Regions from separate parts of the Paenibacillus vulneris genome, predicted to be linked through region 1. Evidence: riboswitches for the same ligand, from Rfam matches in the RefSeq annotation. Region 1 holds a riboswitch; each other region holds the start of a gene.

Region 1 (6,034 bases):
CAGCCTCCCGTGCCAGCCGTTGATTCATAATCCCCGACAAATCCCGGAACTGCCGCCCCAGCTTATATTCCGGCACGAGACCGTAACCAACCTCGTTGGTTACCAGCACCAGATGACGCCCCTGATCAGCGAATTGCCGTCCGGCGGCAGCCAGCTCGTCTACCTTCTGCCTAAGCAGCTGCTCGGCATTGGCATCCTGCTCGTATCGAAGCAGCCAGTTGGACAGCCAGAGGGTAAGGCAATCGACCAGGACAACGGCTCCTTCAGCAGCAATAGGCTGCGGATGCACGTTATTCGGCTGGCTGCCGGAATGCTCAGCCATCTGATCGCACCAGCCGTGTAACAATCGGTCCAGCTCAAACGGCTCCTCCAGCGTCGTCCATGGAAAGCCAGCTTCGTCTCTCTGCTTCCGATGAAGGCCGATCCGTGCTTTCATTTCCTCATCATACGCTTGGGCTGTCGCGATGTAAATGCCGCGCTGCTCAAGCCGTGATGCGTAAGCTTCGGCAAAGGAGCTTTTGCCGCTGCGGGCTCCGCCCGTCACCAATACCAGCATTTGCCGTCCAGCCTTTCCATTAATTATTGGAGGTAGAGATGCCTGCCGAGGCGAAGGAAGCCATCTCCTTCATGATTTTCACCGACGCTTCAATAAGCGGAAAAGCCAGCACGGCTCCCGTGCCCTCGCCAAGCCTCATATCCATGCGCAGCATAGGGGACAAGCCCACCGCTTCGAGCAAGCGCGCATGTCCTTGCTCCTGCGATAAGTGCGAAGCGATCATGTATGACGCGCTAAGCGGAGCGATACGGCTTGCTGCCAAGGCGGCCGCCGAGGAGATGAAGCCGTCGATCACAATCGGCCTGCGATGCATCGCCGCTCCGAGAATGACGCCGGTCAACCCGGCGATTTCCAAGCCGCCTACCTTGGCAAGCACATCGATCGGGTCTGCCGGATCGGGCTGATTGACGGCAATCGCCCGTTCAATGACGGCCTGCTTATGCAGCAGCTTCTGATCGTCGATTCCGGTCCCACGGCCAACCGTAACGCCGACATCGGTTCCGCTTAATACCGCTAATAGCGCTGAGCTGGCCGTCGTATTGCCAATCCCCATCTCACCTGTCGCAAACAGGGTGTAACCCTGACCTGCCAGCTCCTTGACCAGGTCCATGCCGGTAACTATCGCCTGAATGGCCTCTTCTTCGGTCATTGCCGCTTCCTTCGCCATATTGCGAGTGCCCTTGCGAACACTTCTCGAAACTAGCCCGGGATGCTCCAAATCCGCATTCACCCCGATATCGACACAGACGACGTCCGCGCCCGTATGCCTTGACAGCACATTAACCGCCGCTCCGCCGTTCAGGAAATTCATCACCATTTGCGGAGTCACCTCAGCCGGGAACGCACTAACGCCTTCCTCACATACGCCGTGGTCCGCCGCCATCACAATGACGGCTTTCTTCCCCAGCTCAGGCACAACTTGGCCGCTAATACCGGCCAGCTGACGTGCCACTTCCTCCAGCTTGCCCAAGCTGCCCGGAGGCTTGGTCAGCTGGTCCAGATGGCGTTCTGCCGCCTCCATCGCCTCCTGATCCAGAGGCGTTATCTCTGACACCGCCCGGTTCAGCCAATCTCTATTGTACATCGTTCGTGTCCCTCCCAAATCTGGTTCCTATATCTTTTAACCTGCTATGAATCGGCCCCGCTCTGCAAAAGAATTTGCGGTACGCCGGTAACCGGATGCTTAAGCACGATTGGCTGTGTACGGTATACCCGCTCCAGCAGCTCGCTTCGGAGAACCTCCTCCGGTTCGCCGATCCCTGCTATACGGCCGTTTTGCAGCAATAACAGCCTGCCGCAATATTGCGCGGCCAAATTCAATTCGTGCAGCACGGCGATAACGGTAAGACCTGATTCCTGCTGCCAGGAGCGAATCCAATCCATCATCTGGACCTGATAGCCAATATCCAGATACGTGGTCGGCTCGTCCAGCAGCAGAAGCTTCGGCTGCTGCGCCATCACCTTACCGAGCGCGACGCGCTGCCGCTCGCCGCCGCTCAATGCGTCGATGCTGCGGTGCTCCAGCTGTCGCAGCTCCAGCCGCTCGAGGATATCATCGATTAGCCGCTCCGAGTCCACAGCCCCGGCTTCATCGCCGAGCCAGTTTTGAAACGGATAGCGGCCCATCGCAATGACCTCGCGCACGGTAAAGCCAAGCGGGGGAAGGGCATCCTGCTGGAGCACGGCCGCCCATCGGGCCAGCTGCTTGCGCGGGTATTCGCATGCCTCTTTGCCGTTCAGAAGGACCCGGCCTGCAGAAGGCTTCTCTACGCCGGAGATCAGCTTCAGCAGCGTCGACTTGCCGCTGCCGTTCGGACCGATGATGCCGAAGCATTCGCCCGAGGATACCGAAAAGCTCACCTTATCGAGCACCTGCCTCGAGGAATACGCTAATCCCACACCCTCCACGGCAATAACTTTCTCATCTGCATGAGCTTCCTCACTGTTCATTTCCTGCAGCCCCCTTCCCTTCAACATCTTGGCATCGTAAATTATTCGTTCGACAATCGCTTGCTTCTTTTTAATAAATAGGCAAAAAACGGAGCCCCCATGAACGCGGTTACCACTCCGAGCGGAATTTCCGTCGGACTCAGGACCGTACGGGCAAGCGTATCCGCCCACAGTACGTAGATTGCTCCCCCGATAAGGGAAAGAGGCAGCAGCAGCCGATAGTCCGGCCCTACGATCAGCCGCAGCAAATGCGGCACGATCAGGCCGACAAAGCCTACGACCCCGGAGACCGACACGGCCGCCGCCGTAATCAGCGTTGCAGCCGCCAGCACAATAAGCTTCGTTCGCTCGACCCTTATACCCAGATAGGCCGCCTGCTGCTCGCCCAAAGCGAATAAATTCATCGCTCTTCCATAGCCGAACAGGATCATGACGCCGATCGCCAAGTAGGGCAGCAGCACAAGCGAATACATCCAGCCCCGAAGCGCCAGGCTGCCCATCAGCCAAAACACAATTTCATTAATAACCTGCTTGGACATCGCGACCATAAACGAGACGAAGGCCCCGAGAAAGGCCTGCATGACGACCCCGGATAAAATCAGGGCTTCCATCCGTATCTTGCCGCCCGTTCTTGCGAGCATAATCACAGTGATCAAGGATAGCGCTCCTGTAATGAATGCGACAACCGGAACAGTTGCCGAGCCCAGCAGGGCAAACTGCAGCCCGAACAAGATCAGGAAAGCAGCGCCGACCGAGGCGCCAGAAGAAACCCCCAACGTATAGGGGTCCGCCAGCGGATTGCGCAGCACACCCTGGAAGGCCGCACCCGCAATGCCCAAGGAAGCGCCGACCAGCACACCCAGCAGTACGCGGGGCAGCCGGACGCGCCAAATAATCTGCTCGGAGGCCGGCTGCCAGTCCACGGGAACCGAGCCTCCGATTCCGGGCAGATGATGCGCCAGAATGCCCCATACATGCAGGAGCGGCACATGAACCGTACCGATGGATAAACTGATCGTCACGGAAAGAAGAAGGAGCAGCACTCCCGCTCCTCCCCATGCCATTAGCTTCCGCTTCATTTTATTTCACCAATTCCGGATAAATGCCTTTGGCTACATCTACCAGCGCTGCTGTAATCCGCGGTCCCGGACGGCTGATCGAGTCCTTATCCAACCCCGCCAGCTTGTTGTTTTTGATCGCATCGACATTAGCCCAGCTAGTCCGCTCTCTAATGATTTGATCCATGGACTTCTTGGAATTTTCATCGATCAGATTTTTCGGGTACAAAATCACTTGAGGATTATCCGCGATCACCTTTTCTTCATTCAGCTTCGCGTACCCGGTAATGTCGGAAGAAACATTAATACCGCCAGCCAAGTTGATCAGCTCGTCCATGAATTCTCCCTTCCCTACCGTCCAGCCCGGAGAAAATTCCATGAGCACCCTTTTCTTTTGCTCCGGCTTCAGATCCTTGACGGCATCCGTAACCTTCTGACGATCCGCCTTCATAGAAGCTACCAGCTTCTCCGCCTGCTCCTGCTTGTCAAAAATTTGCCCGAATTTCAAAATATTGTTCATGACGTCGTCAATCGTCTTGGGCTCTACCTTAAACACGTTCACATTCAAGCCTCTGAGCTGCTCGACGGCTGCTGTTTTGAGCGATACGCCCGATAGCACGACATCCGCGTTAGCCGCAATCAGCGCTTCCTCATTCGGCTTCACGATGCTGCCCATCTTAGGCTTTTTCTTCGCTTCCTCCGGATAATCGCAAAAGTCGGATACGCCGACGACTTTGTCGCCCAAGCCCAGAGCGAACAGAGTCTCCGTCTCGCTGGGAGACACCGACACAATCTTGGCCGGCGCCTTTTCAAAGGTAAACTCCTTGCCTGTTGCATCCTTCACTTTCAACGGATATACTGTAGCCTTTGCGTTCGCGGCTGGAGGGCTTGTCTGTTCTCCGCTGCTCGCTTTAGCCGGCTCCTTCAGATCTGCCGTGCCCGAGGGCTTCGTCTCCTTCGGCGCGCAGCCGGCTGCGCTGAACACAAGCGCCAGACCCAGCACAGCCGCCAGCCATTTTTTTCCGCCGCTTCGTTTCATTTCACTCCACATTGTGGTACCTCCTTTGTCCTTCCATCCCATTGTATCGTTCCTGTTCCATGTCCCGGTTTGCATGCACGTCAAAAACCCTCTGATCCTGATCGCTGCAATTAGGAAGCAGAGGGCATGCGATTGCAGACGCTGTCCGTTATTCTGAACGCAGCGCGTGCAAGCGACGCTCCTTTTTCCTCGAAAGGCCCGGTCTATTCCCGATTAGGCAGGTTTCCTGGCTTATGGAGTTGTACGGAGGCCTCGCCTTCCCATTCCGGTTCAGAACAGTGGCATTATGAGACTCTCCCTCCAAAATACAGTGGCGGGACCGCTCCGGATTCACACCGGCTTCCCTTTTAACCTGCCGGCTTGTTAAGCAGACAGGCACCTAGTCGGATAACTCTATGAAATTAAAGTCAGACCTGCCTATGCAGCAGGAACGTCCATTAGGTCTATTTTTGCGCGATGACCTTCATCACCTGTAAGCCCTTTTCCAGATTTTTGGCATTGGCCGGAATGAAGGCTACCAAATCTTTGCCATTCAGATTAAGCTCTGTAAACCATTTGGTTTGTTCCAAAGGAATACCGTACAAATGCTTCTCTTTCTTCGGCGCTGCATTCTTATCCTTGGAATCTACCGGGAGCTCCAGAACGCCTCCGGGAAAATCCTCCTGCTTCGCCACATCATCCAGACTGACATAGCCGCCCTGCTGGCCTATCGTTTTAAACTGCTCCGTCGGCACAATAATGATGCTGTTATCTCCCGCCGCAATTTCAACGACCAATTTATCCATAGAAAACATCGGCGTGGTCTGAATCTTTACGGTCGGAGCTTCGCCAAGCTTCGTTTGCAGCGCAGCCTGCAGCTTATCTCCCACTTCGTTCGGAATTCCATTGGGGCCTGTCATAAAAATCAATACATCAGCCTTGGGTCCCCCGCCGCAGCCGGCTAGCACCAGCAGCAGCATGATGATGAGCATGAATTTCCCTTTCATGTTCCCTCTCCTTATAGATGCGCTTTCTTGGATTGCTGTTACCCCCAATCATATCATAAATGTCTCGTTTCTTTCAAAACTAGAGATAAAAAAGGAGATGGCCGCAGGCTGAAATGTAAAAAAAGGAACCGTTACCGGCTCCTCTTATTTCGATTCATATACTCATTTATCTTTTTGTCCAGGATCATGCTGATCTTCACAACTTCCGGTGAGGTCAAGCATTGCTCGCTCTGAACCAGTCGTTCGAGCTCCTGACGCAACCTATAAATCTCTTCTTCCAAAGATACGTCAGAAGATGACCGCTTCTTTTTCCCAAAAAACCACTTGGCTTGCTGATTATTCTCTCGAATCCAACCAATTTGCGGGTAATGCCTAAGCTGATATTCCGGAAAAGCCATTCTTCATCCCCCCCTGGCATATCTTTAGATTCGGAAGTCCCATAACC
Region 2 (6,034 bases), on a different contig from region 1:
GAGCAAATCGAAACGCGTACCTATGCCAACTCTACTACCTATTATCCGATGCCGTATTTGAGCAGAGATAACTACTTCTTCTATAAATCGGCTTATCAGATGGATCAGTTCAAGGTATTGGATTTGATTGCCGAAATTCAAACGCATGTGGACCAGGGAATATCCACGGTACTTCACGTCAACAGCGATGTGACTACGAGACAGCTGGCTCGATACTATATTTACGCAGCTAAAAAAGGACTGAAATCTCTTTATTACACTCGGACGAACCATCTTTCCGTTGAAGAGTGCATCAGTTGTTCCGTATAAGATAAGCTGGAAAGGGAGTTGCAGCAATGAGTGTTTGGAAAGCCGTGAATTGGAACCGTCCAGATGACGATTTTACGGATACATTCTGGAAGCAAAATATTATGCAATTTTGGACGGATGAGGAGATTCCGCTATCCGATGATAAAATGTCCTGGCTGACATTAAACGATGCGGAGCGGGACCTGTACATGAAGGTACTTGGCGGTTTAACGCTGCTCGATACGGTACAAGGCGGCGTCGGAATGCCCAAAATTCTCGAGCTCGTCGAAGGGCTGCAGCGTAAAGCGGTCCTCGGCTTTATGGGGATGATGGAGCAAATCCATGCCAAATCGTATAGCAGTATTTTTACCACATTGGCATCGACGGAAGAGATCGATAGCATTTTTCAATGGATTGAAAACAACCGTTTCCTACAGGTCAAAGCGGAGACGATATCCCAATATTATAACAACATTCACTCACGCAAAGATTTGTACTTGGCGATGGCAGCTTCCGTACTGCTCGAGAGCTATCTGTTCTATAGCGGCTTCTTTTATCCGCTGTACCTTGCCGGGCAAGGGAAAATGACGAGCAGCGGGGAGATCATTAACCTGATTCTGCGCGATGAGAGCATTCACGGGTTGTATGTCGGCATGCTGGCTCAAGAGGTGTATGCCCAATTGGATCAGGACGAACAGCAAGCTGCTTATGAGACATTGCAAGGACTTCTTCGCTACTTGCACAGCAACGAAGAGCAATATACAGAGGAGTTGTATACCGCAGTAGGGCTGACGGGCGAAGTGAAAGCCTTCTTGCGTTATAATGCAAACAAAGCCATGATGAACCTGGGGCTGGAGCCTTTGTTCCCGGAAGAGGATATCAATCCTATCGTCCTTAACGGGATTAATACCCGTACGAAGCAGCATGATTTCTTTTCCAAGAAAGGCAACGGGTATATTCGGACGGTTAACGTGGAAACTTTGACGGATGATGATTTCCTGTTTGGTGACTGATGCTTTATGATGGATGCTTCACGCTTGCCCAAAATCGAATTATCCTATATGATCAGATAAGCTTCATACAAATTGCATATAAGGGGAACAAGGTGCTTTAGCAGATGCTAAAGCTTAATAGGGAAGTTCGGTGCAATACCGACGCGGTCCCGCCACTGTAATGGAGGAGTCACAGCAACGGTGCCACTGGTCTAGCCATAGACCGGGAAGGCTGCTGATGATGAGGAGTCCAGAGCCAGGAGACCTGCCTGTTCTGACAGCACTGCTTTTACCTACGGCTGATAGGGAAGTGTTAAAGACGGCTTTTCGTTTGTTCCTCAACAACCGGGGCATCTTTACCTTTCTAGCTTCACGTCTGGGTAAAGATGTCTTTTTTGTATTTCATTTTTAGAAAGAAAGAGGAATTGATAATTATGCATCCTTCATTTTTTCGGAGCAAAATGGCACTTCAGCTTATCCTGTTGACGCTTTGCGTACTGCTTACATTGGCCGGGTGCAGTCCGTCTGCGCAGCCTCAGGCTAATTCATCTGCTTCCTCCGGCAGCGTACATCCGGAAGAGGTCGTGCTGGCCGCTCCTCGCGATCTGGCTCCGGGTCCTCAGGATGCCTACTACACAAGTACAATTCTTTATGTTTGGGAGCCGTTAATTGCAGCCTCCGAGGATGGACAGCCTGCCCCCAAGCTGGCAAAGTCTTGGAAGATGTCCGAGGACGGCAAGGAATGGACCTTTCAGCTGCGGGAGAATGTTCAGTTTCATGATGGAGAGAAGCTGAATGCTGATGCGGTCATCGCTAACTTTAACCGGTACAAGCAAGTAAGTCCCAAGAGCTCGCCGTTCTATACTCTGGATATCAAAAGCTCTTATCCTGGGTTAAAGGATGTCGTCAAGGTCGACGATATGTCCTTCAAGCTCGTCTTCGAGAATCCGCAACCGACTTTACTGTATTCGATGGTGAATTTCTCAAGCCCGATCTACAGCCCTAAAAATTTCAATGAAAAAGGCGATTTTAATGGCCTTCCTCAAGGAACAGGCCCTTTCAAGCTGATCGAACATAAGAAGGACCAATTTGCATTGTTGGAAGCTTTCGACGGCTATTATGGTCAGAAGGCTGCCAGCCAACGGATACGTGTTCGCGTCATTCCGGATCCTGATACCAGACTTGCCGCTTTGAAATCAGGAGAGATTATGGGGGTTATGGACCTCGGTGCTATTCCTCCGACTCTGGCCAAAGAACTGTTGAAGGATTCGCAATTCGAGCTTTCGGCTACAAAATCAACCATCTCTCATTATCTTCATCCGAATGGAAAAAAAGCGCCTTTTGACAACCCCAAAATACGTCAAGCCGTTAGCATGATGATAGACCGCCAGCAATTAGTGAAGGAGCTTTATTTGGGTTATCCTGCGGCAACGGTTAATTTTCTGAACAATACCTCGCCGTTTTATAAGGATATCCCATTGGACTATCGGCCAGAAGAGGCCAAGAAATTGGCAGCTGAAGTACTGGGCAATCAAAGAAAAAGCATCGAGTTGATCGTGCCGACTTACGGCTTGGACCGTTACCCATATAAAGCGCAAGCAGAGCTTTTTCAATCCGTGCTGAAGGAATTGCAGCTGGATGTGAATATCCGCATTCTGGATGGGGCCGCCTTTAAAGATGCCGAGGCCAAAGGAGATTATGACCTGGCATTGGCTACGCAAGGTCTTCCGAACGGAGACCCGTATACGTTATTCACCAACTATTTATCCAGCACAGGCTCCAGCAATAAAAGCTACAGCCTTGGCTACAAAAACGACAGAGTGGACCAGCTGCTGAATCAAGCAAAAGCCACCCTGAGCATGGACGAGCGCAAAGGCATCTATAATGAGCTTCAGACGATAGCGGCATCCGATTTGCCGACGATTCCATTGTTCAACGATGCGAGCTTGATTGCTTACAACAAGAAAATTACCGGTTATAAGGCAACGATTTACGGAACTACGCTTCCCGAGCTCAAATGGGCATCGTAACATGATGTATTTCATTAGACGGATAGCAGCAGCCATTCCGGTCATTATGGGTATTTCTTTTATAGCTTTTGCACTAAGTGTAGCTTCGCCCGGAGATCCTGCGGTCCAAGCTTTAAGCATGAATGGGATTAAGGAGCCGACAGAGCAAGAAATTGAGGCGAAAAGGGCAGAGCTTGGATTGAATGATCCGATGATTGTCCAATATGCTCATTGGCTGTGGAAAGCGAGTCATGGGGATCTTGGAATTTCTTATATGACGAAGGAATCCGTAAGCGGAGAGCTGCTGCGCCGGCTTCCTGTAACATTGAGTGTTTCGGGGATGGCCTTGGTCATCGCAGTAGGCACTGGAATCCCATTGGGAATGCTCATGGCCATGAAGAAAAACACATCTTTTGACCATACGGCGCGAATATTGGCTTTATCCCTGGTTTCAATCCCAGGCTTCTGGCTGGCCATTCTGATGATTACCGTATTCTCCGAAAAGCTTCACTGGCTGCCTACCAGCGGCTACGGAACCTTTAAACATCTCATTATGCCTGCCATCGTATTGGCAGCCGGAACGAGTGCAGTCCTGATGCGCTTAACCAGAGCGGCACTGCTTGAGGTATGGAATCAGGCATATATGGTAACAGCCAAAGCCAAAGGTCTGCCCGACACACGCATATTGATGATTCATGCTTTGCGAAATGCCATGATTCCGCTTATTACCGTCATCGGATCCTACTTTGGAGCTATACTTGGCGGATCGGTCATAGTGGAAGTGATTTTTGCCATACCGGGTATTGGAAGGTTTGCTATGGATGGAATATTTCGCAGGGACTATCCCGTTATTCAAGGGTATGTCGTATTTACAGGTCTTGTCTATGTGGCTTTTAATTTGCTAGTCGATTTGTCTTACCTTGTCATTCATCCGCAAATGAGATTGGGAGGGAAGCTTCAATGAAGCTGGAGTTTGCCTCTATCAGGCTACCAGGCCAAAGGGTGATGCTGAAGGGGGCTGCCGGATTCGCTTGCTTAGTGCTTTTATTGATCCTCTTATGCAGCTTCCTGGCGCCGTGGATCGCACCGTATGACCCCAATCAGGTGAATATGTCAGAACGGCTGGCACCACTTTCTCCCGAGCATATCCTCGGGACGGATACATTGGGCAGAGATGTGTTCAGCAGGCTTCTTTATGGAGGAAGGGTATCCATACTGCTTGCCATCGCGGTAACGGCTGTCACCATGGCGTTAGGACTTATCATTGGAACGATAGGGGGCTATTGGGGAGGATGGATCGATGATCTCATTCAGGGCATCGTGAGCATTTTTCAAGGCTTGCCGGGGCTTGCTTTCATGCTGGCTATAGCAGGGACCCTAGGGCCGGGGATTAAGAGCCTGTTTATTGCCCTTATCGTAACCTCGTGGCCGGATTTCTCCCGGGTGGTCCGTGGGGAAGTCATGAAGATTCGCGAGGAGTCGTATGTCGAAGGCATTCGTGCCTTGGGAGCCGGACATTATTATATCATCGTTCGTCACATCATTCCTAATATGATAGGGCCGTTACTCGTATTATTTACGATTCGGATAGGCCGGGTTATCTTATCTATCGCTTCTCTAAGCTTTCTCGGTCTGGGGCTCCAGCCTCCCGCAGCCGATTGGGGCGTTATGGTGAATGATGCAAGGCCGTACTTTCGAAGCTATGCCCACCTCATGCTGGCACCCGGACTTTGTATTGCAGTCGTGTCATTATGCATCAATTGGATAGGGGATCATGTTAGAGACAAGCTCGATACCAAATCGTCTCAGGAAAGATCGTTACTTTAAATGGAAGGAAGTGGTTAATCATGGCCCCGCTACTTCAAATTCAGAATGTGACAGCATCCTTTCGGACGAAAGAAGGGATGGTTCATGCCGTGAAGGGGGTTTCCCTTGATCTGCATCAAGGACAAATCTGGGGATTGATCGGTGAAAGCGGCAGCGGGAAATCGGTTCTGGGCCTTAGCATTCCCGGTCTTCTTCCCGACACCGCACAAGTAACAGGATCCATTATGTTTAAAGGACAGGATGTACTGAAGCTGGATCCAAGAAGCTTGCGCAAATGGAGAGGCAGTGAGATCGCGCTGATCCCGCAAAATCCGGCGACCTCCTTGAATCCCGTTCTGACCATCGGATATCAGCTGAAAGAAGCCATGGTCAGACACCGGACAAATAAAAGAAGAAAACAGCTCCATATGGATGCTGTACAGCTCTTGTCGCGTTTGCAAATGCCGGAACCGGAGCGTAAAATGGGAAGCTACCCTTTTCAGCTTAGCGGTGGAATGAAGCAGCGGGTTCTTGCTGCCATCGGCATGTGCGGTCATCCATCCCTTATTATTGCGGATGAACCTACCAAAGGCTTGGACGCCATGGTCAGATATCAGACAGTAGAAATGATGAGGACAGTCGCTCAACAAACGGGTGCGGGAATGCTCGTTATCACGCATGATCTGCATGTAGCGGAATCGTTATGCGACAGGATCGGCGTTATGTATGCAGGCCAAATAGTAGAGCAGGGCGACGCTAAGGAGCTATTTCGCAATCCGAAGCACCCCTATACCCAAGGGCTCCTCGGATCGATTCCCGGCCGGGGGATGGTGCCTATTCCAGGTACAAGCATGGGAGTCTCTGAGACGAGCACTGGCTGTTCGTTCTATAGCCGATGCAAGCATAGGCAACAAGAGTGCAGCATGGAAATGCCTGAAT
Region 3 (6,034 bases), on a different contig from region 1:
GCGGCGGATTCTATCCGGCTGGCCGTAATCGTTGATTTCCGATGTCTCCTGCAGCTGGAAAATTTCCGTGCAGAGGTTCGACATTTTTATCGCGCCCAGCTGCTTCAGTGGGTGTACGCGATTGGCATTGGTTTTGTTCATAATGTAAGGATAGCCTGATTCCAGCTGAATCATGGAGATCTTGATCATCATATCGCGTGCGCTCATCACGACTTTCTTACGCACACGATCATTAGCCAGTAATTCATCATACATAGCATCAAGATCCATATCATCCAAATGGGTTCCATACGCTTTATAAACGGAATAAGGAGCAAACACGTGCAGAGGCTTGTTTTCTTCCGCCAGCTGATAGAACTTGTTAGGGATGATCAACCCGATCGATAAAGTCTTAAGGCGTGTTTTTTCATCGGCATTGATCTTCTTGCTGTCGAGCAGCTCCATAATATCCCAGCCGAAAATGTTATAATACGCAGCTCCCGACCCTCTGCGCTGCCCCATTTGATCGGCATAGGAGAAGGCATCCTCCATCAATTTGAGCACCGGCATAATGCCTTTTGCCGCACCTTCTACATCTTTAATCGGTTCTCCGCGGCCGCGTAATTTGGATAAATTGACCGCCACCCCTCCTCCGATTTTGGAAAGCTGCATGCATGTGCCGAGAACATAGTTAATCGAATTCAGAGAATCGTCCATTTCCAGCAAAAAGCACGAAACCATTTCTCCGCGACGGCTCTTGCCCGCATTCAGAAATGTCGGAGTCGCCGGCTGCACACGTTGGTCCATCATGGCCGTAGTCAGTGTTCTAGCCGTATTCATATCTCCACGAGCCAGATGCAGCGCTACAATCGCCACTCTATCCGGGTAATGCTCCAAGTACATCGTGCGGTCATTGCTCTTCACTGCGTAATCCGTATAAAATTTGGATGCCGCCATGTAGGAAGGAAATTCGAAGCGATAGCTATGCGCGATTTCGTAAATTTCCTCAACGTCAGCCGGTGAATACTGCTGATATACATCCTCGTAATAGTCGTTATCGATCATATAGCGCACTTTCGCACTCGTATCCGCGAATTGTACGCTTTTGCTATGTACTTCTTCCATAAACGCCTTTACGGCTTCCTTATCCTTTTCCAATTGAAAAAAGCCGTCCGTATCTCTTTGCAGCAACAAATTGTTCAATTCAATATGCAGCAACCAAACGCACCTCCTGTTTAAACCGCTCTACATCCTGCTTCGTTCCTGAAAGCTCAAACTTGCTTACTACCGGTACCTTATATAATTTCGCGATAAGATCGGCGCTTCGGGCAAAGCCTTCTCCCCAATTCCGATTACCGCTAGCTGAAACTCCCATGAGATTCGCATGATTCTTTTGAAGAAAGGACATCACTTTCTGAGGCACTTGACCGAAGCCCGTAGTATAGGTGATTAGAACGAACGGTTCATTCACCGTCATCATTTCCTCTATTTGAACCACTCGCATATTCAGCTTTTCGACAAAACGGCGAACATTTCCCGTCTTGGAGTCATAAGCGATCAACATGCATTTCTTCCCCTTCCTTAGTCCCCGCGGAGCAGGCATAAAAAAGCGCGTTCGGCTAACAGGGCCGAATGCGCTGAAACGAGCATGCAAATGTACATACTTCATTAAAGACGTAACGGACACCTTCCTGTTCTCCGCAGGCCGTGTCAATGATCAGGCAGGTCTCCTGGCTAGAGAATCATCATGATCGATCTGCCTTCCCAGCTTGTTTGGTTCCCAAGCCAGTGGCATACAAGACCGATCCTCCTCTCTTACAGTGGCGGGACCGCGCCGGCTTCTCACCGGACTTCCCTATTAAGCTTTCTCGTTCTATTGAACGAAAAGCACCTGTCACAACAATATATAGTTGGCAATAAATAATCTATATCAATATATGGTATTTGTCAATGGATAGGATGGCCCTTGTTTTAGTATTTTCATAGACTTCAGCCTACAGCTGACAGTCATTTTCATGCATATAAAATGCCGCTGAGACTTGCTGCAGCAAGCCTTTTGTCGATGACAAAAAAGACCCGGCGCATGCTGCGCAGGTCCTAATCATCCGAAAAATTAGTTATTTAGTCCTGGGTACAAAGAAAATTGAACTGCTACATCTTTCACATTCCGCGAAACGAATACCGCTGTTCACCATCGGCTTGAACAGATCCAATGGAATTGCCTTTCAATTCAAAGTAACGTCTGTCTCTGTCTTATTACGGCCTATACCCTGCTTCTTATTTTGCCGCGGACTGCTCGTATTTGGCACGCGCCGTCTTAGTCGCCTCCACCATATTGCGAAGGGATGCAACCGTTTCTTCAAGACCGCGTGTCTTCAGACCGCAATCCGGATTGATCCAGAACAATTTGGGATCTAACACACGCAATGCGCGTTCAATCATACCCGTCATTTCCTCTACGCTCGGAATACGCGGACTATGAATGTCATACACACCCAAGCCGATTCCCAGCTTATAGGTATTCAACTCGAAGCTGTGGATTAATTCACCGTGGCTGCGGGATGTCTCGATGGAAATAACGTCCGCATCCATCGCTTCAATGGAATCTATCATGTCATGGAACTCACAGTAGCACATATGGGTGTGGATCTGCGTTGTTTTTTGAACTGTGCAGGTGGCAATGCGAAAGGCTTTGACAGCCCATGCAAGATAATCTGCCTGCTCCGACTCTTTAAGCGGTAATCCCTCTCGTACTGCCGGTTCATCCACCTGAATCATGCCAATGCCTGCCTTCTCCAACGCCTCTACTTCTTGTCTGAGAGCATAAGCCAATTGGTATGCAATCTGCTCGCGCGGGATATCCTCACGGACAAACGACCAGTTCATGATGGTGATAGGTCCTGTCAGCATTCCTTTTACAGGATGGCTCGTCTGCGACTGGGCGTATTTGGTTTCTTCAACGGTCATTTCACCAATGAACGCTACATCTCCGTAGATCACCGGCGGCTTGACGCAGCGGGAACCGTAGGATTGTACCCATCCATTTTGGGTAAATGCAAATCCCGCGAGCTTTTCACCAAAAAACTCCACCATGTCGGTTCTCTCAAACTCACCGTGTACGAGCACGTCGATGCCGATTTCTTCCTGGATCTTGATCCAGGTATCGATCTGCTCGCGGATAAATTCAGCATACTGCTTGTCGTTCCATTCCCCTTTACGCCATAATTGACGTGCTTTACGCACCTCAGCGGACTGCGGGAAGCTGCCGATGGTTGTCGTCGGAAATAGCGGCAATTGCCATTTCGCCTGCTGAGCTGCATAGCGTTCTGCAAATGGAGCGGAACGTACTGGATCTTGAGAGCTGAAAGCTGCAACGGCGGTCTGAACCTCGCTGCGGTTTCGTTCGGCGGATTGCTGAAGCGTTTGAATGGCACGATCATATTGCTCCAATTCTCCTTGAACGGCTTCCTTTGAGGAGAAAGCTTTGGTCAATAGGACGAGCTCGTTCAATTTTTCATCGGCAAACGCGAGAGCACCTTTCAAATCGGAGGTGAGCTTCGTTTCCCGCTCTACGGTTACTGGTACGTGAAGCAGGCTGCACGAAGATTGAACAATCAAGCGGTCAGCAGGTACTGCCTTCGCAAGCTCTTTCAACAACTCCAGCTTTCCGGTTAACGACGCCTTCCAAATACCGCGGCCATCAATGACTCCCGCACCCAAAACCTTGTCCTGCGGATAGCCAATTGTTTGAATTGAATTCAGATTTCCGTCGTATCCATGAACGAAATCAAGGCCTATTCCTTTAACTGGAAGCTTGACGATGTCACTGTATCGTTCTACCGATTCAAAGTACGTTTGCAGCATAAGATTCAAGCCGGGTACTGCTGCGGCAAAGGTCTCATAAATATGCTTCAATCGCTGTACGTCCTCATCGGATAGCTTGGTTACAAGAATCGGTTCATCCACCTGTACCCATTGAACGCCTTCCGCCGCAAGCTCCTGAAGTAACTGCACATAGAGCGGCAGCAGCTTATCCAGCCAGGCGTCCGTTTCCGATGCAGCGTATCCTTTGGAAAGCTTCAAGAAGGTCAACGGCCCAACGATAACCGGTTTTCCTTCAATACCAAGCTTCTCCTTCGCTTCACGATAAGCTTCAAGTGGCTTATTCTCCGTAAGCACCGGCGACGCTCCTGAAAGCTCAGGAACAATATAATGGTAATTCGTATTGAACCATTTGGTCATTTCACTTGCGGCGGCACCCTCGGTCCCGCGGGCTACCCCGTAATATACGGACAAAGGAACGGCTCCGCCTGTATACGAGAACCGGCTCGGAATAATGCCGAACATCGCTGCCGTATCCAGAATATGATCGTAATAGCTGAAGTCATTGACCGGAATGAGGTCAATTCCTTTCTCCTGCTGCTTGCGCAAATGACCCAAACGAATGTTCTGCAGCTGACTGCGAAAATCTTGTTCTTCCAACCTGCCTGACCAGAACGCTTCCAGAGCCTTCTTCCATTCTCTATCAGCACCAATACGCGGATAGCCTAATACGCTGCTTTTTACCATGTGAAAAACTCCTCTACAATTTGGTTATAAAGAAATTTACCACAGATTGGTTGCTATAAAGTAATTGGATTATACTATATCTAGTTATAGCCGCAGGCTATACCGCATAAGTTGGGCTATCGTTTGCTTCAAGGCTTCCGTTCATGGTCTCCTCATCCGCATAAGGAATATCGAACGCAATGGATGATTCATTAAGCTCCAGACTTTCGCCGCTAAGCTTCACGCCAAGCTTGGCATCCTCGTCATAATCACCCGTAATCCGTGAGGCAATCTCTTTGGATGGATTGACCCAATGTCCTTTTCCATCATTGTCAATGACAAAGTACCAATGATCGATCTTCCCAATGGCATGTACGAATTCTTAACCACCAGTAGCTTGTTCACAGAGAGCAAGGGGGCATGAACATATTTTTTAATGCTTTTCCGAATAAATTAGGTGGAACATTATCTTGACTAATATAACTAAATATAGCCATGCCGTTTTCTAATGAAAGAATAGTCCATGCAATTTCTTCTGACGAAAGACCAAACTCATAATTCTCTTTCTTCATCAACTTTTCAATAGATTGGGATATTTGTTCCACTGATTGGGTTATCATATTCGACCATTTATATCGGACTGACTCATCTCTCATCGCAAAAAGAAGAAATTCCATATTAAGCATACTCCACGTTCGATTTTCTTCCCTAATATAAATGGGATATTGGTCCAATTTTTCTATAAAGTGTGAAAGTGGATGCTGTTGGTCTATTACTCGATGGATCTTGTCTACATGTAATTGCATTTGTTTTTCCAATAGAGCCAGAAAGAGCTCTTCCTTGGAATTAAAATTAGCATAAAAAGCCCCTTTACTAAATCCAGCATGCTCTGCAATTTTATCAACAGAAGCCCCATGAAAGCCAAACTCGGCGAAAATTTGAACAGCAGACTCTAAAAGCAATTTCCGTGTTTCCTCTTTTCGCTCCTTTTGCGATAGTCTTCGTCTAAGCAAGCTCCTCTTCCTCCTTTTCTTGACAACCATACCATATAGAATTAATATACCATTTAGTATATAAATTCTGTTAAGTATCCGCAAATAAAGGAGAAGAAAACAATGGGAGAGAAGGAAAACCTTATAAGCCAAAGTAAGTCTTTAACCAATATTTTGGCTCAAACAGTTAAAACAGGGATTATAAAATCAAATCTGATTCCAATGTTTGCTGGATTAACATTGTCATTGTATACATATAAAATCAGTATATTTGAAAAATTGCCTGAGATACTATTTGCTTTTATAGGTTCTATTTTAGTAATAGGAGCAGCAGGAGCTTTTAATAATTTGTATGACCGAGACATTGATTCCATTATGCAGAGAACCAAAAACAGACCAACCGTGACGGGAGAAATAAATCCTAATACAGTATTATGGCTTGGTATCTTCATGTCTATTTTCGGAATTATTTCTTTAGCATTAACAACTCATTTAGCTGCAATCCTAGGGTTCGC
Region 4 (6,034 bases), on a different contig from region 1:
GAGCTATTAAATCTGAGGTGGGTCTTGAAAAAGCTGTTCCTTGCAGGGCTTGGGATTGAATTTCGTCGGGCAGACAAAGAGAAATCACCGTGCTTGCCGCAGCCATACCTCCGCTCCCTATGGAAGGTTTTTTCTTTTCAAGGTGGTATGCTAAACTGGAATCAATAACAAAAATATTCCAGCAACCAAGGAGGTGAGGCCCCATGACAACAAACGGCAAATCCAATAGATTAGCCAAGGAGAAGTCGCCATACCTGCTTCAGCACGCGCACAACCCGGTAGACTGGTTCCCTTGGTCAGAGGAAGCTTTCGAAATCGCCAAGCGTGAGAACAAGCCTATCTTCTTATCCATCGGGTACTCGACTTGCCACTGGTGCCACGTTATGGCGCACGAATCGTTCGAGGACGAGGAAGTCGCGGCAATTCTTAATGAGCATTACATATCGATCAAGGTGGATCGTGAAGAAAGACCCGATGTGGATCATCTCTACATGACTGTATGTCAAGCGATGACCGGGCAGGGCGGATGGCCGCTGACGATTGTGATGACGCCGGAGAAAAAGCCGTTTTTTGCCGGGACGTATTATCCCAAAAACCGTCGCTACGGGCGTCACGGAATGATGGATATATTGCCGCGGCTCGCGGGAAAGTGGAAGGAAGACCGGGAGCGGGTGGTCGAGACCAGCGATCAGATTGTGACGGAAGTGGAGCAGCGGATGCTATCGAACCTGAAGGGCGAGATCTCGGAGAACACGCTGGATCAGGCGTATGCCCAGTATGAGGAGCTATTTGACTCCACGTATGGCGGTTTTGGCGATAAACCCAAATTCCCTACCTCACATAATCTTTCGTTTCTTATGCGGTATTACCATCGCACCGGCAAAGAGCTTGCGCTGCAGATGGCAGAGAAGTCACTGGATGCGATGCAGCGGGGCGGTATGTACGATCATGTCGGCTTTGGATTTGCAAGATACTCTGTAGACGAGAAGTGGCTGGTGCCGCATTTTGAGAAAATGCTCTATGATAACGCGCTGCTGGCCTGGACCTACCTGGAAGCCTACCAGTTGACCGGCAAGACGAAATATTCCCGTACGGCCGAAGAGATATTCGCTTATGTGCTTAGGGATATGACCGACCCGGCAGGCGGCTTCTACTCTGCGGAGGATGCCGACTCGGAAGGGCACGAGGGGAAGTTCTACGTATGGGAGCAGGATGAGATCCTGAAGGTATTGGGCCTCGAGGACGGCGAGCTTTATTGCGACCTTTATGACATTACCAAGGAAGGCAATTTTGAAGGTCAAAATATTCCTAACTTAATCCAGCATGATGTGGAGACTTTTGCCCGGCTCAAAGGATTGGATCCCGATCTATTATCTGAAACCATCGGGAGATGCCGACAAACCTTGTTTGCATACCGTGAGCAGCGTGTACATCCGGGTAAGGACGATAAAGTGCTGACCTCCTGGAACGGACTTATGATCATGGCTTTGTCCAAAGGCTATAAAGTGCTGGAACGGCCTGAATATTTGGAAGCGGCTGCCAAGGCGGCTCGTTTTATTGTCTCCCGATTAAGGCGTCCGGATGGAAGGCTGCTCGCCAGATACAGGGATGGAGAAGCGGCATTCGCCGCATACCTGGATGACTATGCGTTCCTGGTATGGGGGCTAATTGAGCTGTATGAAGCGTCCTTTGAGCTCGAATTCCTGCAGCTGGCTGTGGAGCTTAACGGGCAGATGATCGAATTATTCTGGGATGAGGAACATGGCGGCTTGTTTTTCTACGGAAGCGACAGCGAGCAGCTGTTTTCCCGGAACAAGGAGATATACGACGGTGCGCTGCCTTCCGGCAATGCGGTGGCGGCCATGAATTTCTTAAAGCTCTCCAAGCTGACTTATGACGCCAGGCTGTCGCAGATTGCCAAGAGGCAATTGCAAGCCTTCGCAGGCTCGGTTGAACGGTATCCGACAGGGCATTCGATGCTCCTGATCGCTCTGGATTATGCGTACAGTCCTTCCAGCGAGATTGTCATTGCCGGCGATCCGGAATCCGGGACAACCAGGGAGATGCTTGCCACGGTGCGCCAAGGCTTCAGACCCCACTCCTCCGTATTCTTGGTCCCGCCGGGGGAAGAAGGCGAGAAGGTTCGTCAATTCCTCCCTGTAGTTCAGGACAAACAGGCAATCGGCGGCAGGCCGACGGCGTATGTTTGTGAGAATTTTGCATGTCATTCCCCGATTACGGATTTGGAAGAGCTGGAAGAAGTGCTGCATTCTTCTTAAGAACGGCCTCCTTAATGGAAAGCCTCCTTTTTTATCAAGGAGGTTTTTTGTATTCCAAGAAGGAATTCGATGACATACCACGAATATGGAATAGCTGTACTAATATTATTGGATCATGAATATCCATTAGGTGCCTTTGTGAAGACAAAGGGTAACAGGGAATCGGGTGCAAATCCCGAGCGGTCCCGCCACTGTAAACGGGGAGTTTCTTTCATAATGTCACTCGGTGTAACGCCGGGGAAGGCGAAAGAAGCAACGATCCGTAAGCCAGGAGACCTACCTGATGGTATGCACCCAGATCCCTTCGCGGAAAGGAGAGGTGTACGAGAATGAATCGGCAAACATTAGAGGTGTTGTCGTATTTTCACGCGTACCCGTGACCTATCCTGCTGGATAGGTCTTTTTGTTTCATCACATTTATTATGGAGGATGTATCGGATGAGTAGAAGAAAATGGGCCAGCAGCCTGCTGCTTGTGTTAGGGTTCGTCTTGTACCTGATGGTTAATGAGCCGCAATCGGCTTATGCCATGCATATTATGGAGGGCTTTTTGCCGCTCGGCTGGGCTGTGTTTTGGTGGGTCGTCTTCATTCCTTTCTTTATTCTAGGATTGAGAGCTTTAATCCGCATTACGAGAGAAACCCCTGAGCTCAAAATTATGCTGGGCTTGGCCGGAGCGTTCACCTTCGTATTATCTGCCCTGAAGATTCCTTCGGTCACTGGCAGCAGCTCGCATCCGACCGGAACCGGTCTCGGAGCCGTGATGTTCGGCCCTCTGCCGATGAGCGTATTAGGCTCCATTGTATTGTTGTTTCAAGCCTTGCTATTGGCACATGGCGGATTAACGACGCTGGGAGCCAACGCGTTCTCAATGGCTGTGGCCGGACCGGTCGTAGGTTATTTTGTCTACAGATGGATGATGCAGGCGACAGGGAAACAAAAATGGTCCATTTTCATAGCAGCGGCTTTGGCAGATTTATCTACCTATGTAGTCACTTCCATGCAGCTGGCGCTGGCATTCCCGGCGGAGCAGGGGGGTATCGCGGCTTCCTTCGTGAAATTCGGTGGTATTTTTGCCATTACCCAAATCCCTCTGGCTATCAGTGAAGGCCTTCTGACGGTATTGATCTGGAACTGGCTTCAAGCTTACAGCCCGAATGAATTGTCCCTGCTTCAACGCAAAATGAAAGGAGCCCGCGAATCATGAAAACCAGCTCGAAAAATATGCTGATACTGGCTGCCGTAGTCTTATTGGCCGCTTTACCATTGCTGCTTGTCAAAGGGGATTTCGGAGGCGCGGATGATGCGGCCGAGGAAGTGATCAAATCACTGCATCCGTCCTACGAACCTTGGTTCTCTTCCTTCATAGAGCCTCCTCCGGAAACGGAAAGCATGCTGTTTGCCCTGCAGGCCGCCCTGGGAGCCGGGTTTATCGGATACACGATCGGTTTATTCAAAGGAAGAGCGACCAAGCGTAACCATGATTAAACAAATCGACGTCATTTCTTATAGCAATAAGCTGCGAGCCGTTTCTCCCATGTGGAAAAGCGGTTTCGCTGCTCTTTTGCTCCTGCTGTCCTATCTGTCTCATCCTGTTGTTCAGCTTCTGATGTTCATCTGGATTTCGGCATGGATTGCAGGTTATGCCAAGGTTCCGCTCAGGTTATATAGTACACTTCTGTTCAGTTCGCTTCTATTGTTTGCAGCAAGCTTGCCCGCTTTATTGTTGGAAATTCATTCGTTTGAACAAGGGCAGTTCCGGGCAGAAGGCCTGACGCTGCTCGCTTATTCTCATTGGTCTCTGAGTTTGAATCCATCGGGCGTAGAGCTGACGGTGAAGCTGCTGTGCCGAATTATGGCTTGCGTAGCCGCATCCATGCTGTTGATTCTGACTACTCCCATGCCGGAGCTGTTCCAAGTCATGAAAAAGCTGCGGGTGCCTTCTCTGGTGCTCGAATTGATGCTGATCACTTATCGCTTCTTATTTCTTCTGCTGGATACGGCTCATGACATGTATACCGCTCAACGAGCCAGAGGAGGGCAGCAGGGCTTCACAGGAAGACTGAGAGACACGGCTCTGCTAATCGTCCGGATGTTTGCCAAAACCATGCAGCGCTATCAAGGGCTGGCGAACGGAATGGTATCCCGGGGCTTCACCGAAGAGATTCGAATGCCCCCTTACCAAGGCGGGGAGGTACCGGCAAGGTATAAGTGGGAAGGCAGCATCGGTTGGATTTTGCTGGCAGGGTTGGAATGCTGGTTTAGATGGAGGGAAATCGGATGAAATCGATATTGGAAGCACGTGGTCTAAGCTACAGCTACCCGGGGACAGCCTCTCAGGCGCTTCAGAATCTGAACATGAATATACCTGAGGGGAAAAAAACGGCGATCTGCGGCCATAACGGCTCGGGGAAGTCTACCTTTTTTTTACAGGCCATTGGCATTCATCGTCCGGTGGAAGGAGAGCTGGTCTGGAAGGGGAAGCCGCTTACCTATAATCGTGGTTCACTCAAGCAGCTCAGGCAGCAGATCGGCCTCGTATTCCAGGACCCCGAACAGCAGCTGATATTGAATAATCCCGCAGAGGATATCTCTTACGGATTGCGTAATGCCGGTATGAGGGAAGAGGAGATTGCCCGCCGAACGAATCAGATGCTCGTCGCTATGGAGCTGGAGCAGCTGGCGGATCAACCGATGCATCACTTGAGCCTGGGGCAAAAGAAAAGGGTTGCGCTGGCCGGTGTATTGGCGCTGGAACCGGAGCTGCTGCTGCTGGACGAGCCGACCGCCTATTTGGACCGGCGTTCCGAGCAGCAGCTGATAGAAGAGCTCGACCGCATACACCTGCAAGGCATTACGGTCGTCATGGCTACGCACGATATGAATTTGGCCTATGCCTGGGCTGATTGGGTATTGGTCATGGATAAAGGCCGGTGCGTGAGGGAAGGGACACCTTATGAAATATTTCGCCAAGAAGAGGAGCTGAGGCTGCTCGGCTTGGAGCAGCCCATACTTCTGGAATTATGGAGCGCGCTGCCTGAATCCTTGAGACAAGGGAAGGAAGCTCCCCGTGACGTGAAATCATTTAAACGGTTCATGCAAACCAGCGGTGCATACCTAATTTAAATTGCAACAGGGGGGGCATGAGATTGTAGCCCGGCCGTTTGCTTGGTAACCTACCTGCTAGAAAGAAAAAAGCTCCAAACGGATAGCGAGAACGAGTCGCTGTATCGTTTGGAGCTCTTTTTTACAAAGAAAATGATAAGTTCGGGGCTCCCGCAAAGTGCCTGAAGCTGATTCGAAGGCAAAGTTAACTTTTTTGAGGGATCTTTAAGCCACCATTATTTTTCCTGAATCATTGTTTTCCACAGATCAGCTGTATCATAGCCTAGACGCCAAGCGGCAACGCCGGCCAAATTGTATTTCTTTGCCAATTCCAGACGGGCTTTGACCGTATCCTCATTTTCCAGCCAGAATACGTAGGTATCCCCATCCTGAGTATACTGCACCCGATACTGCTGGAACTTGTCATCCCATGTTTTCGTCGCATTTTTGCTTGCCATCAGGGCAGGCAAATCTTTCATTAATAGCGCGCGGTTATTAACAAGATTGCCGGAGCTGTCAATCTGCCATTCACGAACATAGAACGGAATGCCGATGATCAGCTTGTCCCGCGGGATGCCGTAAGCGAGAAATTCCTGAATTCCTTCCTCTACCCACTGCAAGCCTGCAACGGAGCCGGCTTCCGTACTTCCT

Evidence for each region. A riboswitch is a leader RNA that binds a small molecule or an ion and turns the genes downstream of it on or off. The one in region 1 is predicted to bind cobalamin.
Region 2: another riboswitch for cobalamin. It lies ahead of ABEA66_RS16260 (ABC transporter substrate-binding protein); the one in region 1 lies ahead of ABEA66_RS06770 (ABC transporter substrate-binding protein).
Region 3: another riboswitch for cobalamin. It lies ahead of nrdI (class Ib ribonucleoside-diphosphate reductase assembly flavoprotein NrdI); the one in region 1 lies ahead of ABEA66_RS06770 (ABC transporter substrate-binding protein).
Region 4: another riboswitch for cobalamin. It lies ahead of ABEA66_RS22610 (energy-coupling factor ABC transporter permease); the one in region 1 lies ahead of ABEA66_RS06770 (ABC transporter substrate-binding protein).

Annotation. Positions count from the first base shown of each region.
Region 1 is NZ_BAABJG010000006.1:308,488-314,521, forward strand. Features, by position in the region: gene ABEA66_RS06750 (bifunctional adenosylcobinamide kinase/adenosylcobinamide-phosphate guanylyltransferase) at 1-556, opposite strand, end outside; gene cobT (nicotinate-nucleotide--dimethylbenzimidazole phosphoribosyltransferase) at 576-1,640, opposite strand; gene ABEA66_RS06760 (ABC transporter ATP-binding protein) at 1,685-2,506, opposite strand; gene ABEA66_RS06765 (FecCD family ABC transporter permease) at 2,548-3,585, opposite strand; gene ABEA66_RS06770 (ABC transporter substrate-binding protein) at 3,587-4,615, opposite strand; cobalamin riboswitch at 4,803-5,001, opposite strand; gene ABEA66_RS06775 (hypothetical protein) at 5,047-5,589, opposite strand; gene ABEA66_RS06780 (aspartyl-phosphate phosphatase Spo0E family protein) at 5,721-5,987, opposite strand.
Region 2 is NZ_BAABJG010000015.1:594,123-600,156, reverse strand. Features, by position in the region: gene nrdE (class 1b ribonucleoside-diphosphate reductase subunit alpha) at 1-309, shown strand, start outside; gene nrdF (class 1b ribonucleoside-diphosphate reductase subunit beta) at 336-1,301, shown strand; cobalamin riboswitch at 1,375-1,567, shown strand; gene ABEA66_RS16260 (ABC transporter substrate-binding protein) at 1,715-3,310, shown strand; gene nikB (nickel ABC transporter permease) at 3,312-4,253, shown strand; gene ABEA66_RS16250 (ABC transporter permease) at 4,250-5,116, shown strand; gene ABEA66_RS16245 (ABC transporter ATP-binding protein) at 5,137-6,034, shown strand, end outside.
Region 3 is NZ_BAABJG010000015.1:600,736-606,769, forward strand. Features, by position in the region: gene nrdE (class 1b ribonucleoside-diphosphate reductase subunit alpha) at 1-1,197, opposite strand, end outside; gene nrdI (class Ib ribonucleoside-diphosphate reductase assembly flavoprotein NrdI) at 1,184-1,543, opposite strand; cobalamin riboswitch at 1,683-1,889, opposite strand; gene metE (5-methyltetrahydropteroyltriglutamate--homocysteine S-methyltransferase) at 2,257-4,548, opposite strand; gene ABEA66_RS16285 (hypothetical protein) at 4,646-4,771, opposite strand; gene ABEA66_RS16290 (TetR/AcrR family transcriptional regulator) at 4,929-5,540, opposite strand; gene cyoE (heme o synthase) at 5,643-6,034, shown strand, end outside.
Region 4 is NZ_BAABJG010000026.1:55,044-61,077, reverse strand. Features, by position in the region: gene ABEA66_RS22615 (thioredoxin domain-containing protein) at 204-2,279, shown strand; cobalamin riboswitch at 2,391-2,577, shown strand; gene ABEA66_RS22610 (energy-coupling factor ABC transporter permease) at 2,718-3,485, shown strand; gene ABEA66_RS22605 (energy-coupling factor ABC transporter substrate-binding protein) at 3,482-3,766, shown strand; gene cbiQ (cobalt ECF transporter T component CbiQ) at 3,759-4,562, shown strand; gene ABEA66_RS22595 (energy-coupling factor ABC transporter ATP-binding protein) at 4,559-5,404, shown strand; gene ABEA66_RS22590 (glycosyl hydrolase family 18 protein) at 5,620-6,034, opposite strand, start outside.